3 regions of the Glutamicibacter halophytocola genome follow, and region 2 is predicted to be linked to each of the others. Evidence: riboswitches for the same ligand, from Rfam matches in the RefSeq annotation. Region 2 holds a riboswitch; each other region holds the start of a gene.
What was found. A riboswitch is a leader RNA that binds a small molecule or an ion and turns the genes downstream of it on or off. The one in region 2 is predicted to bind thiamine pyrophosphate.
Positions count from the first base shown of each region.

Region 1 (3,265 bases), 1.6 Mb from region 2:
AAAATGACATTCGAGTCATCCAGATCAAGGATTACATCAAGAATCCAAAGCCAAGCGGTTACAAGAGCGTGCATGCCATCGTTGAAATCCCGGTCTTCCTCTCGGACGGACCGGTGAATGTCATTGTTGAGCTGCAGATCCGCACTATTGCCCAAGACTTCTGGGCCAGCCTGGAACACAAGATCTTTTACAAGTACGAAGGCGAAGTCCCTGCCTATCTGGCTTCAGAACTTGCCGAAGCCGCAGCCGTAGCCACCAAGCTTGATATGCAGATGCAGCGACTGCATACCGAGGTTCATGGCCACGATGCCAACGACGAAAACGCTAACGGGCAAGAAGTAGACGCGGAGGTAATACAAGGACTGCTCATGCTTGCCAAGGAAGCTTCAACGGGCAAGGAGCACCGCGACAAGGGCGCTACCCAGTAGCGCTAGTCCAAAAATAGAGCAAGGCCTCCGAGCGAAAGATTGTTGCGCTCGGAGGCCTTGTTCGCTACCGATATTTTCAGAAACGAAAAAGCCCCGAAATCCGGGGATTTCGGGGCAAAATCTGTAGCGGCGCCGGGACTCGATCCCGGGACCTCACGATTATGAGTCGTGCGCTCTAACCAGCTGAGCTACGCCGCCACAAGTGAGAAGCAATCCAGTAGAAGCCAAGAAAGCTTCTCACTCAGAGCCCCCTGCCGGAATCGATCCGGCGACCTCGTTCTTACCAAGAACGCGCTCTACCACTGAGCTAAGGGGGCAACGAGTAAATACTCTACACGGATTCCCGCACAAACAAAAATCGGCGCTCAACCCTCTAATTCGATACCGCTCAGGCGAATAACTACTAGTCAGAATTGATTATTGGCAATTTTGGCACTTGCGCGGCACAACCAGTGGCACAAAAGTGCTTTGGTGACGATGCTCACTGAGGGGAATTTGGTGATCAGCCTGCAATTATGCGCACCTTTGCGACACTTCTAATTTTCATGGCAAGCAAGCCCAGTACCCGTCGAACGCAGCAGGAATGTTGCAAGGGCTCCGGATACGAATAGGCGAGCCCCAAGAACTCCCCAAATGCGGCCAGAAGAACCAGATTTCATCGATGCTCCATGTGGCGCCAATAGACTTTTTCCCTGATCGGATACTGGCGCCTGGAAAACTTCTGCAGGCAGTGACCCGCCGCCCGCATTCCGGACTTGAGTAGTACGCTTGTGACCTCAGCTACAAATTCATTCAGGATTTTGCAAACGTCAGAAACCTGTGTAGAGTATTTACTCGTTGCCCCCTTAGCTCAGTGGTAGAGCGCGTTCTTGGTAAGAACGAGGTCGCCGGATCGATTCCGGCAGGGGGCTCGAAATAAGAGAGACAATCTGATTGCAGATTGTCTCTCTTTTCGTTTACCCAGAACTTTTATTCTGGACCGAATATGGCCAGGATTTCATCCTCGCTTCGCACAAAACATTTCGCTGGCCGATCGTCACCGTGTGGCCTATTTGCCTCCGATAGAAATTTTCGTGCTAGTGTCATCTGCGACCACACGGGAGCCCCATGGCAAGGGCTGAGATCGGACTGCAGCTGTCCGCGACCGTTGAACCTGTCCGGGTAATGCCGGCGAAGGAAGTGAGTTTCTCAATGGAACAATTTGAACAGCATTCCGCCCACTCTCTCGCGTTCCGCGAAGCCGATGGGATTTCAGTTCCGGTTACGCAGATCCAGCTTGCGGACTCCCCCAATGGCCAGCCCAACGAGCCGGTGGTTGTGTATCGCACCAGCGGTCCGGGAAGTGAACCAACGCAGGGACTGAAGCCGTTTCGGGAATCCTGGATTCTTGAGCGTGGAGACGTGCAGCGCTATGCGGGACGCGAGCGGAACCTGCATGACGATGGGCGTTCAGCGGTCCGCCGCGGTACTGCCAGCGATGAGTGGGCTGGACGTTCCGCTCCGCCGCTCAAGGCCGTAGACGGGGCAGCAGTGACTCAAATGCACTACGCTCGTGCTGGAGTCATCACCCCGGAAATGCGCTATGTAGCATTGCGCGAAGAATGCGATGTAGAGCTGGTGCGCAGCGAGCTTGCCGCCGGACGAGCGATCATCCCCTCGAATATCAACCATCCTGAATCCGAACCGATGATCATCGGCAAAGCGTTTCTCGTAAAGATCAATGCGAATATCGGCAATTCGGCAGTGACCAGCTCTATCGCTGAAGAAGTCTCCAAATTGCAGTGGGCCACCAAATGGGGCGCAGACACGGTCATGGACCTGTCGACCGGCGATGACATCCACACCACCCGTGAATGGATCATTCGAAATTCGCCGGTCCCCATCGGCACTGTGCCGATCTACCAGGCCCTGGAAAAGGTCAATGGCGAAGCGAACGCACTGACCTGGGAGATTTTCCGGGACACCGTTATTGAGCAATGCGAGCAGGGCGTGGACTATATGACCATCCATGCCGGCGTGCTCTTGCGCTATGTCCCGCTGACAGCCAACCGCGTCACCGGGATCGTTTCGCGCGGCGGATCCATCATGGCCGGATGGTGCTTGGCTCATCACCAGGAGAATTTCCTCTACACGCACTTTGACGAGTTGTGCGAAATCTTTGCTCAGTACGACGTGGCCTTCTCATTGGGCGACGGGCTGCGCCCGGGATCCATTGCCGACGCCAATGATGCGGCCCAATTCGCTGAACTTGATACCCTTGCCGAATTGACCAAGCGTGCGTGGAAGTACGATGTTCAGGTAATGGTGGAAGGACCGGGGCACATCCCGTTCCACATGGTCCGCGAGAACGTGGAACGCCAACAGGAACTGTGCGACGGCGCGCCCTTCTATACGCTAGGCCCGTTGGTCACAGATGTCGCACCCGGCTACGATCACATCACCAGCGCTATTGGCGCCACTGAAATCGCCCGTTATGGCACCGCCATGCTCTGCTATGTCACACCCAAGGAACATCTGGGATTGCCTAATCGCGATGACGTGAAAACCGGTGTGATTACCTACAAGATTGCAGCGCATGCCGCAGATCTGGCCAAGGGGCATCCTGGGGCCACCGCCCGCGATGATGCACTGAGCAAGGCGCGCTTCGAGTTCCGCTGGAACGACCAGTTCTCCCTGAGCTTGGACCCGGTCACGGCGCAGGAATTCCATGATGAGACGTTGCCTGCGGAACCTGCCAAGACAGCCCACTTCTGCTCGATGTGCGGCCCGAAGTTCTGCTCCATGCGCATCTCCCAGGACATTCGCGACGAGTACGGCTCAGCGGAAGCGCAAGCTGC
Region 1 is NZ_CP012750.1:2,679,252-2,682,516, forward strand. It holds gene AOZ07_RS12365 (GTP pyrophosphokinase) at 1-428, shown strand, start outside; tRNA gene AOZ07_RS12370 (tRNA-Met) at 553-626, opposite strand; tRNA gene AOZ07_RS12375 (tRNA-Thr) at 674-745, opposite strand; tRNA gene AOZ07_RS12380 (tRNA-Thr) at 1,268-1,339, shown strand; TPP riboswitch at 1,515-1,624, shown strand; gene thiC (phosphomethylpyrimidine synthase ThiC) at 1,620-3,265, shown strand, end outside.
Region 1: it holds a riboswitch for thiamine pyrophosphate, as region 2 does, so the genes downstream of both, thiC (phosphomethylpyrimidine synthase ThiC) here and AOZ07_RS01805 (3-oxoacyl-ACP reductase) in region 2, are expected to answer to the same signal.

Region 2 (3,265 bases):
GGGTACTCCTAAAAGTGACGGGTGTGACAAGACTTATGTCTATCGCATCTAGGTGAACCTGTCGATGCCTGCGAGTTAAATTGCTGTGCAGGGCCATGAGAACTAGCGGTTAAATAGTCGAAGCAACGCACCAGCCTGTGGTTGATACGTTGCTTCGAAAAAACTTGATGCGGCTAGAGCCGTCGGTTGTGGCGTGATTTGGTTGCTGTGACCGAGGAAGCTCCTACGATGGCACCGAGCATGAGCATGGCAGCCGCGATGAAGAAGACTGTGGACAGGATCCAGCAAGCCATGGCTGTGTCTCGATGCGCGGCGTTCAGGGCAAAACCAAAAAGGCACACGCTGGCAAGCAGCAAGAGCGCTCCCGACAACCGTGTCTTCATCATTGACCTTTGCAGCAGAAAATTTTGCCAACAATCACCACACATAATGGCTATTGGCTTGAGTAATATCCATACTGTCACAAATCCATCGATTTGACGATAGCCCTTAAGGAGGATCTTTCACTGCGACTTTAGGCTAACTACACGCAAGCCTTCAGGATGCGTTCGATGGCATCGTGTTCGCCCTTGGTCATCCAAGCCCCATATTTCGCTTTGACCTGAGTCTGGCGTGAGACGTATTCGCAGCGGAAACTCTTGTTGGGAGGAAGCCATGTTGCGGCATCCTTGTCGCCTTTAGCCGCGTTCGTCGGCCCGTCCGAGGCCATGAGGTTTAGCGGGTCATTGGCGAATTCGAAACGAGCTTCCTGGTCCCAGCGCTGGGCGCCCTTTTGCCAGGCATCCGACAGCGCGACAACGTGGTCGATCTGAACTGCGGTGCTGGTTTTCTGGCCCCGAACAAAATTGATGGTGGTGTTGGTATACGGGTCGTGGAAAGTTCCGCTGAGCACTACGCAAGGCTTCGACGCAGATTTGTATTTCACGTGTTCCAAGTCGCGAGCCAGGATGTCGTTGCGGGCATCGCAACCGTTGCGGTCCGGATCCTTCCAACCCTTGCTGAACTTTTCCCGTTCATAGCCAGTCTTGGGGGCACGGCCCTTGACGTCGATATCCGCGAGCAACTCAAGCGAGTCAGCATAGCTGGCGCGTTGCTCCGCGCTGTTGTGGGTAGTGTCAGCCTGCGCGTCGGGAACTCGATACTGCTCGATGGAATCAAGAGTTGAGCATCCAGTGAGGGCAAGGGATGAAGCGATGAGTGCAAATGAGATTGCGCGGCGCAGCAGCTGCATGCGGAAGTACGACTCCTAGGAAAGCGACAGTTGGCAAGGGGGGACAGGCCCTTAGGAAACTATATGAAGCGGGGTGGACCATTTAGCTGCGTCCATGCCGTGTTTTAGTGTGAGATCGGTGTGAACCAGTTCTAGCGATCATGTCGAGACCTGCTGGCTATCGAGTTTCTGTTCCTCGATATGCATTGGTCAACTCGGTTTCCGACCTCAAGGCCGATTTATCTGTATCTTGTCGGGAAAGCAGCGAAGTGGTGGCATGGGTTTCCTTGCGTTGCGCAAATCCCGCTGCCGAATGGAGCCGGGAAATCACGGTTCCAGATGGCGCTCAACCCCGGGTTGCCCAAGAACCGAGTGCTGATACGCGCGGGATTCATGAAGTAATGTTCTACAGCTAAGCCGTGCGTGTGCTACTAATGGGAGCAGTGACACGGGGTGCCGCAGGGCGGCTGAGAGAACACCCGTTGAACCTGATCCAGTTAGTACTGGCGAAGGGAATGTCCTGGATTCTGCGTATGTGTGCACCCGAAGTGCTTGAACCGTCCGCGTCTTTGGTCAAAAATCCATTCGCCAACAGACGCCGTCAAGGAGTTCAAACAAGATGAGCACGGACACCCAATCACCAGCAACCCCCATTGCCCTTCCACTTGAAGAGCAGGTCATTCTTGTCACCGGCGGAGCTCGAGGGCTCGGTGCCGCCATCAGCAAGGCCTTCCTTGCAGCTGGCGCGAAAGTCGTCATCAATTACAACTCTTCGGAACAAGCAGCCAATGATCTCGTCGCGCTCTACCCGAATGATGCAGTAGCCATTCAGGCTGATGTTCGCAACGAATCTGCGCTCAAGTCGATGGTGGCTGAAGCCGAAGATCATTTTGGACAGCCGGTGACAACTCTGGTGAACAATGCCTTGGTGGATTTCTCCTTTAATGGCGACGCCCGCTCCACCGCCGAAGCGATTTCCGCCGCAGAGCTCAGTGCCCAGTTCGCCGGATCGGTGCTGGCTCCCGTAGCTGCCATCCAGGCTGTACTGCCGGGAATGCGGCAAACAGGATTTGGCCGCATCATCAATATCGGCACCAACCTATTCCAGCACCCGGTGGTTCCGTACCACGACTACACCGCCACTAAAGCTGCGCTGCTGTCCCTGACCCGTACCTTCGCTGATGATCTTGGGCCAGAAGGAATCAACGTCAACATGGTTTCTGGAGGGCTCCTGCGCACCACCGACGCCTCGGCTGCGACCCCCGAGGCAGTATTCGACCTGATCGCCTCGGGAACGCCATTGCGTCGAGTCACCACGCCCGCGGAACTGGCCGATACCGTCCTGTTTTTCGCTTCCCCGCTATCTCGTGGGGTTACAGGTCAGAACCTTATCGTGGATGGCGGGCTGGTGAAGGGATGAGCCAGAAGAAACAGGTACATCTGAATCTGTTCCTCTATGGAACCGGGCATCACCAAGCGGCCTGGCGTGCCGAGGACTCGGCGGCCGAAGAGCTTCCCGATACCCAGTACTACATCAAGCTGGCCCAGCTGGCTGAGAAGGGGCTGTTGGACGCGGTGTTCTTCGCCGATGGCCAAGCGGTGTCAGCCTCAGCTGCGCAGGCCGGTCCCACCTGGTTCTTTGAGCCGGTGACGCTGTTGTCGGCGATCAGCCAATGCACCACGAATATCGGACTGGTCTGCACCATCTCGGCCAGCTTCTACTCTCCTTTCCACGCGGCACGCATGCTGGGCAGCTTGCAGCATTTGTCCAACGGGCGGGCCGGGATCAACGTGGTGACGAGCATGTGGGATACCGAAGCGCAGAACCATTCGCTCACCGAGCTGCCTGCGCACGCGCAGCGATATGGCAGAGCCGCAGAATTCATTGACGTCTTGCGCAAGTTGTGGGGATCATATCCGCATCAAGCAGTCCAAATTGACCGTGGCGGAAATTTCACCGATACGCGATTGCTTCAAGAAATCAATCACGAAGGCGAGCACTTCTCGGTGCGAGGTCCCTTGAATATGCCCAACTCAGTTCATGGCGAGCCTGTC
Region 2 is NZ_CP012750.1:391,214-394,478, forward strand. It holds gene AOZ07_RS01795 (hypothetical protein) at 174-386, opposite strand; gene AOZ07_RS01800 (HNH endonuclease family protein) at 524-1,231, opposite strand; TPP riboswitch at 1,650-1,743, shown strand; gene AOZ07_RS01805 (3-oxoacyl-ACP reductase) at 1,830-2,630, shown strand; gene AOZ07_RS01810 (NtaA/DmoA family FMN-dependent monooxygenase) at 2,627-3,265, shown strand, end outside.

Region 3 (3,265 bases), 1.5 Mb from region 2:
CGGGTCCAGGTCGTGGGCGACACCTCCGCCTGGTTCGAGGACGATCACTCGATCCATATGTTCTGCCCACGCATCCAGCCGGTGCTCGACCACGATCAGCGTGGCGCCACTAAGCTGGGCGGCGTTGAGCACCGCATCGCGCAATGGCCCGATGCCTTCCGGGTCGACGTTGGCGGTGGGTTCATCAAGCAGCATCAGCCCCGGCTGCATGGCCAGGATTCCGGCCAGGGCCAGGCGCTGCTTTTGCCCGCCGGACAGTTCCTGGGTGCGGTGGTCCATGGGCAGCATGCCCAGCCCCACCGCGTCCAGGGCCTCGGGAATTCTCTGGCGGATGATGGCCGGATCCACCGCCAGGTTTTCGGCGCCAAAGGCCACATCGTCGGCGACCCGGCTTTGCACCACCTGGGTCTCCGGGTCCTGCTGCATCAGTCCCACCGGGTGTTCCCGGGCGAAGGCGTCCGACCCGTCGATGAGCAATTGACCGGCGATCTGCTCGGCCCCATCGACTTCCAGCAGTCCGGCCAGGGCATGGAGCAAGGTTGACTTGCCTGCCCCGGACGGGCCGATCAGCAGCACCTTTTCGCCGGAGTTGATCTGCACGTCAAATGCCGAGATGGCAGGTTGCGAGCGTTCCGGGTGTTGCCAGCAAAAACCTCGAGCAATGATCTCGATGCCTCGCCGAGTTTGTGCCGTGGCACCGGTGTTAGCCACCGAACTCATTTTGCGGCCAGTTTTCCGGATTCAAGGTGTGCCCGGCGGCTGGCCAAAGCGCTCAACGCGCCGGTCTTGGCCAGGCCGCGGGTTGCCAGCCAGGACAGCAGGCCTGCAACAATCAGCCCGGAGACACCGGTAGCGATCACGTGGAACAGCTTCAGCGCCGGGGTGTATTCAACGTAGTAGGCCATGATGTAGGCCTCGGAAATACCGGCGAAAAGTCCAGAGAAGAGCCCTGCAAGCAATGCCACGCCCAAGTTCCACTTGCGGTAGCGGAACGCGGCAAAGACCACTTCAGCACCCAGGCCCTGGACCAGGCCGGACAGCAGCACGGTCAGGCCATAATGCGAACCGAGCAGCGCTTCGACCACCGCTGCCAGCAGCTCGCAATACAGGGCCGCGCCGGGCTTGCGGATAATCAGCGCGCCAAGCACTGCGGGGAAGAGCCAAACGCCGGTGAGCAGCGCTGCCGCGGGCGGGAAGGCCGCAAAGGCCAGCGAGAACAGCCCGTAGCCTGCGCTCCAGGCCCAGAAGATGACGCCCGAGGCGACTGCGATGACCGATGCGGTGACGATGTCTACGACGCGCCAGCCAGAACGCTGGTTTGCTGCTGATTGGTTCATTGGTGGTCCTCCTATATCAAGGAGGGGAGATGTACGGATCCAGGGCACAATGCTCCCGGTCCGCATCCGAGATGCTCGACTTCCTTCGCCGGTACTAGCCGGAGCAGGTTCGAGGGTCTGCGATCTATCGCACTCTCAGCGTCTTGCGACTCCAGTTTCGAAGTCTGACGCTCCCCTGTCGGAAAATTACTGCCCACCTACCATACCGCAGGTATGCTGGGCAGAGGAACGATAAGTCACGACGTTGAAGCGAGGGCAAAATGAATACAGTGCAGAAACTTGCCACCACGGGAATTTCCATTGGCGCCGGTTTTGTCGGCAGCAAGCTGGTTGACCAGCTGTGGAAGGGTTTCACCGGAAACAAGGCACCCCGCAAGGGAAGTGAAGAAGCCGCCGAGGCTTCGCTGCGCCAGGCTCTCGGATTTGCGATCTTCTCGGCCATCGTGGCAGCCACCATTCAGGTGCTGGCAGACCGCGGTAGCAACAAGGTAGTCGCACGCTTTAGCAAGTAGTGCACACAGCACGGGCATCCCGCCGTCGGCGGGATGCCCGTGCTGTGTTGTCCTAGTCTTCAGATTTTCCCGATGCACCCGAGGTTGCATCGAAGGTTCCGGTGGGCGGGGCACTGCTGGTCTTGTCTACAATCTGCTTGAGCTCATCGGCATAGAGCGAATCCTTGGCAGCGTGCTTGGTGCGGTAGCCGGAGCGCCCGATCATATGGGCCGAAACCGGCGCGGTCAACAACTGCATCCCCCATGCCAGGAAGAGCACGGGAACCACAGCCCAGCTGCGCAGATGAATCGCCAGCCCGGTGAAGATCAGCAAGAACCCGAGGACCTGGGGCTTGGTTGCGGCATGCATGCGGGTGAGCATGTCGGGAAAGGTCAGCAGGCCAATACCGGCAATCAGCGACATGAGGCAACCGGCAATCAGCAGTACTGCCACGAGAATATCCACGAACATCTCCATCAGGCATTCCTCTGGTCAGAAACGTAGCGCGAGACGGTGACCGAGCCGATGAAGCCCAAAGTGCAAGCGGCAATGACGAAGAGCAGGTAGTCGGAGTGCCGGTTGTAGACCATCTCCAGGCACAGGGCCACGGAGATGATCAGCAGCATCACGTCCAGTGCGAGGACGCGGTCGAGAATCGAGGGGCCCTTGGCCACGCGGATTACACAGGCAACGGTGGCCAAGCCCAGCATGATGCCGCAAATCCACATCACGATTTCCATCATTTTTTGCCCTTCATTCGCATCAGGTTCGGTCCGCATTCGTGCTTGATCGCGTCGAATTCATCCCGGCTGCCGATGGCCATGATCATCCGGCGTTCAATGTCGCGCACGGCTTCGCGGGCGCGGTCCATATCCTGCCTTGATTCGATATTGATGTAGTGCAAGTACAGCGTTGAGGAACTGCGGTCCACGTCAATGACGAAGGATCCCGGGATCAGGGTCAGCACATGGCCAACCGTTGTCACGATCAGATCCGAGTCGGTGCGCAAAGGAACCGCAATGACCCCGCTGCGGGTCTTCTTTCCCCGGAAGATGGCCAGTCGGGCCACTTCGAAGCTGGCCACAAACACCTGGCCGATAAACCAGATGAATAGCTGCAGGCAGTACCAAACGTTCATGCGTCCCGAAAGCACCACCGGAGGCAGCGGAAAGAGCGTGACGATGACCAGCGCGATAATCACACCGAAGATCAGGTTCGCCGGAGAGAAATCCTGCCACAGTGCGCACCACACAAAAATCAGCAGGGCCAGCAGCGGCCATTCCTGCTTGAGCGTCGCCCGGTGGCGCACGCCTGAGGTATCCAGCGCATCATCAATACGCTGGTCACCGGGTTTCAATTTTTTAGTCGGCATCATCCCTCCAATCAGAATGGCAAGATCGCGTTGATGTATGCGTCGCGGGCAATGAGCTCCGCGG
Region 3 is NZ_CP012750.1:2,844,090-2,847,354, forward strand. It holds gene AOZ07_RS13165 (ATP-binding cassette domain-containing protein) at 1-720, opposite strand, end outside; gene AOZ07_RS13170 (ECF transporter S component) at 717-1,337, opposite strand; TPP riboswitch at 1,401-1,524, opposite strand; gene AOZ07_RS13175 (DUF4235 domain-containing protein) at 1,598-1,849, shown strand; gene mnhG (monovalent cation/H(+) antiporter subunit G) at 1,902-2,306, opposite strand; gene AOZ07_RS13185 (MrpF/PhaF family protein) at 2,306-2,572, opposite strand; gene AOZ07_RS13190 (Na+/H+ antiporter subunit E) at 2,569-3,201, opposite strand; gene AOZ07_RS13195 (Na+/H+ antiporter subunit D) at 3,213-3,265, opposite strand, start outside.
Region 3: it holds a riboswitch for thiamine pyrophosphate, as region 2 does, so the genes downstream of both, AOZ07_RS13170 (ECF transporter S component) here and AOZ07_RS01805 (3-oxoacyl-ACP reductase) in region 2, are expected to answer to the same signal.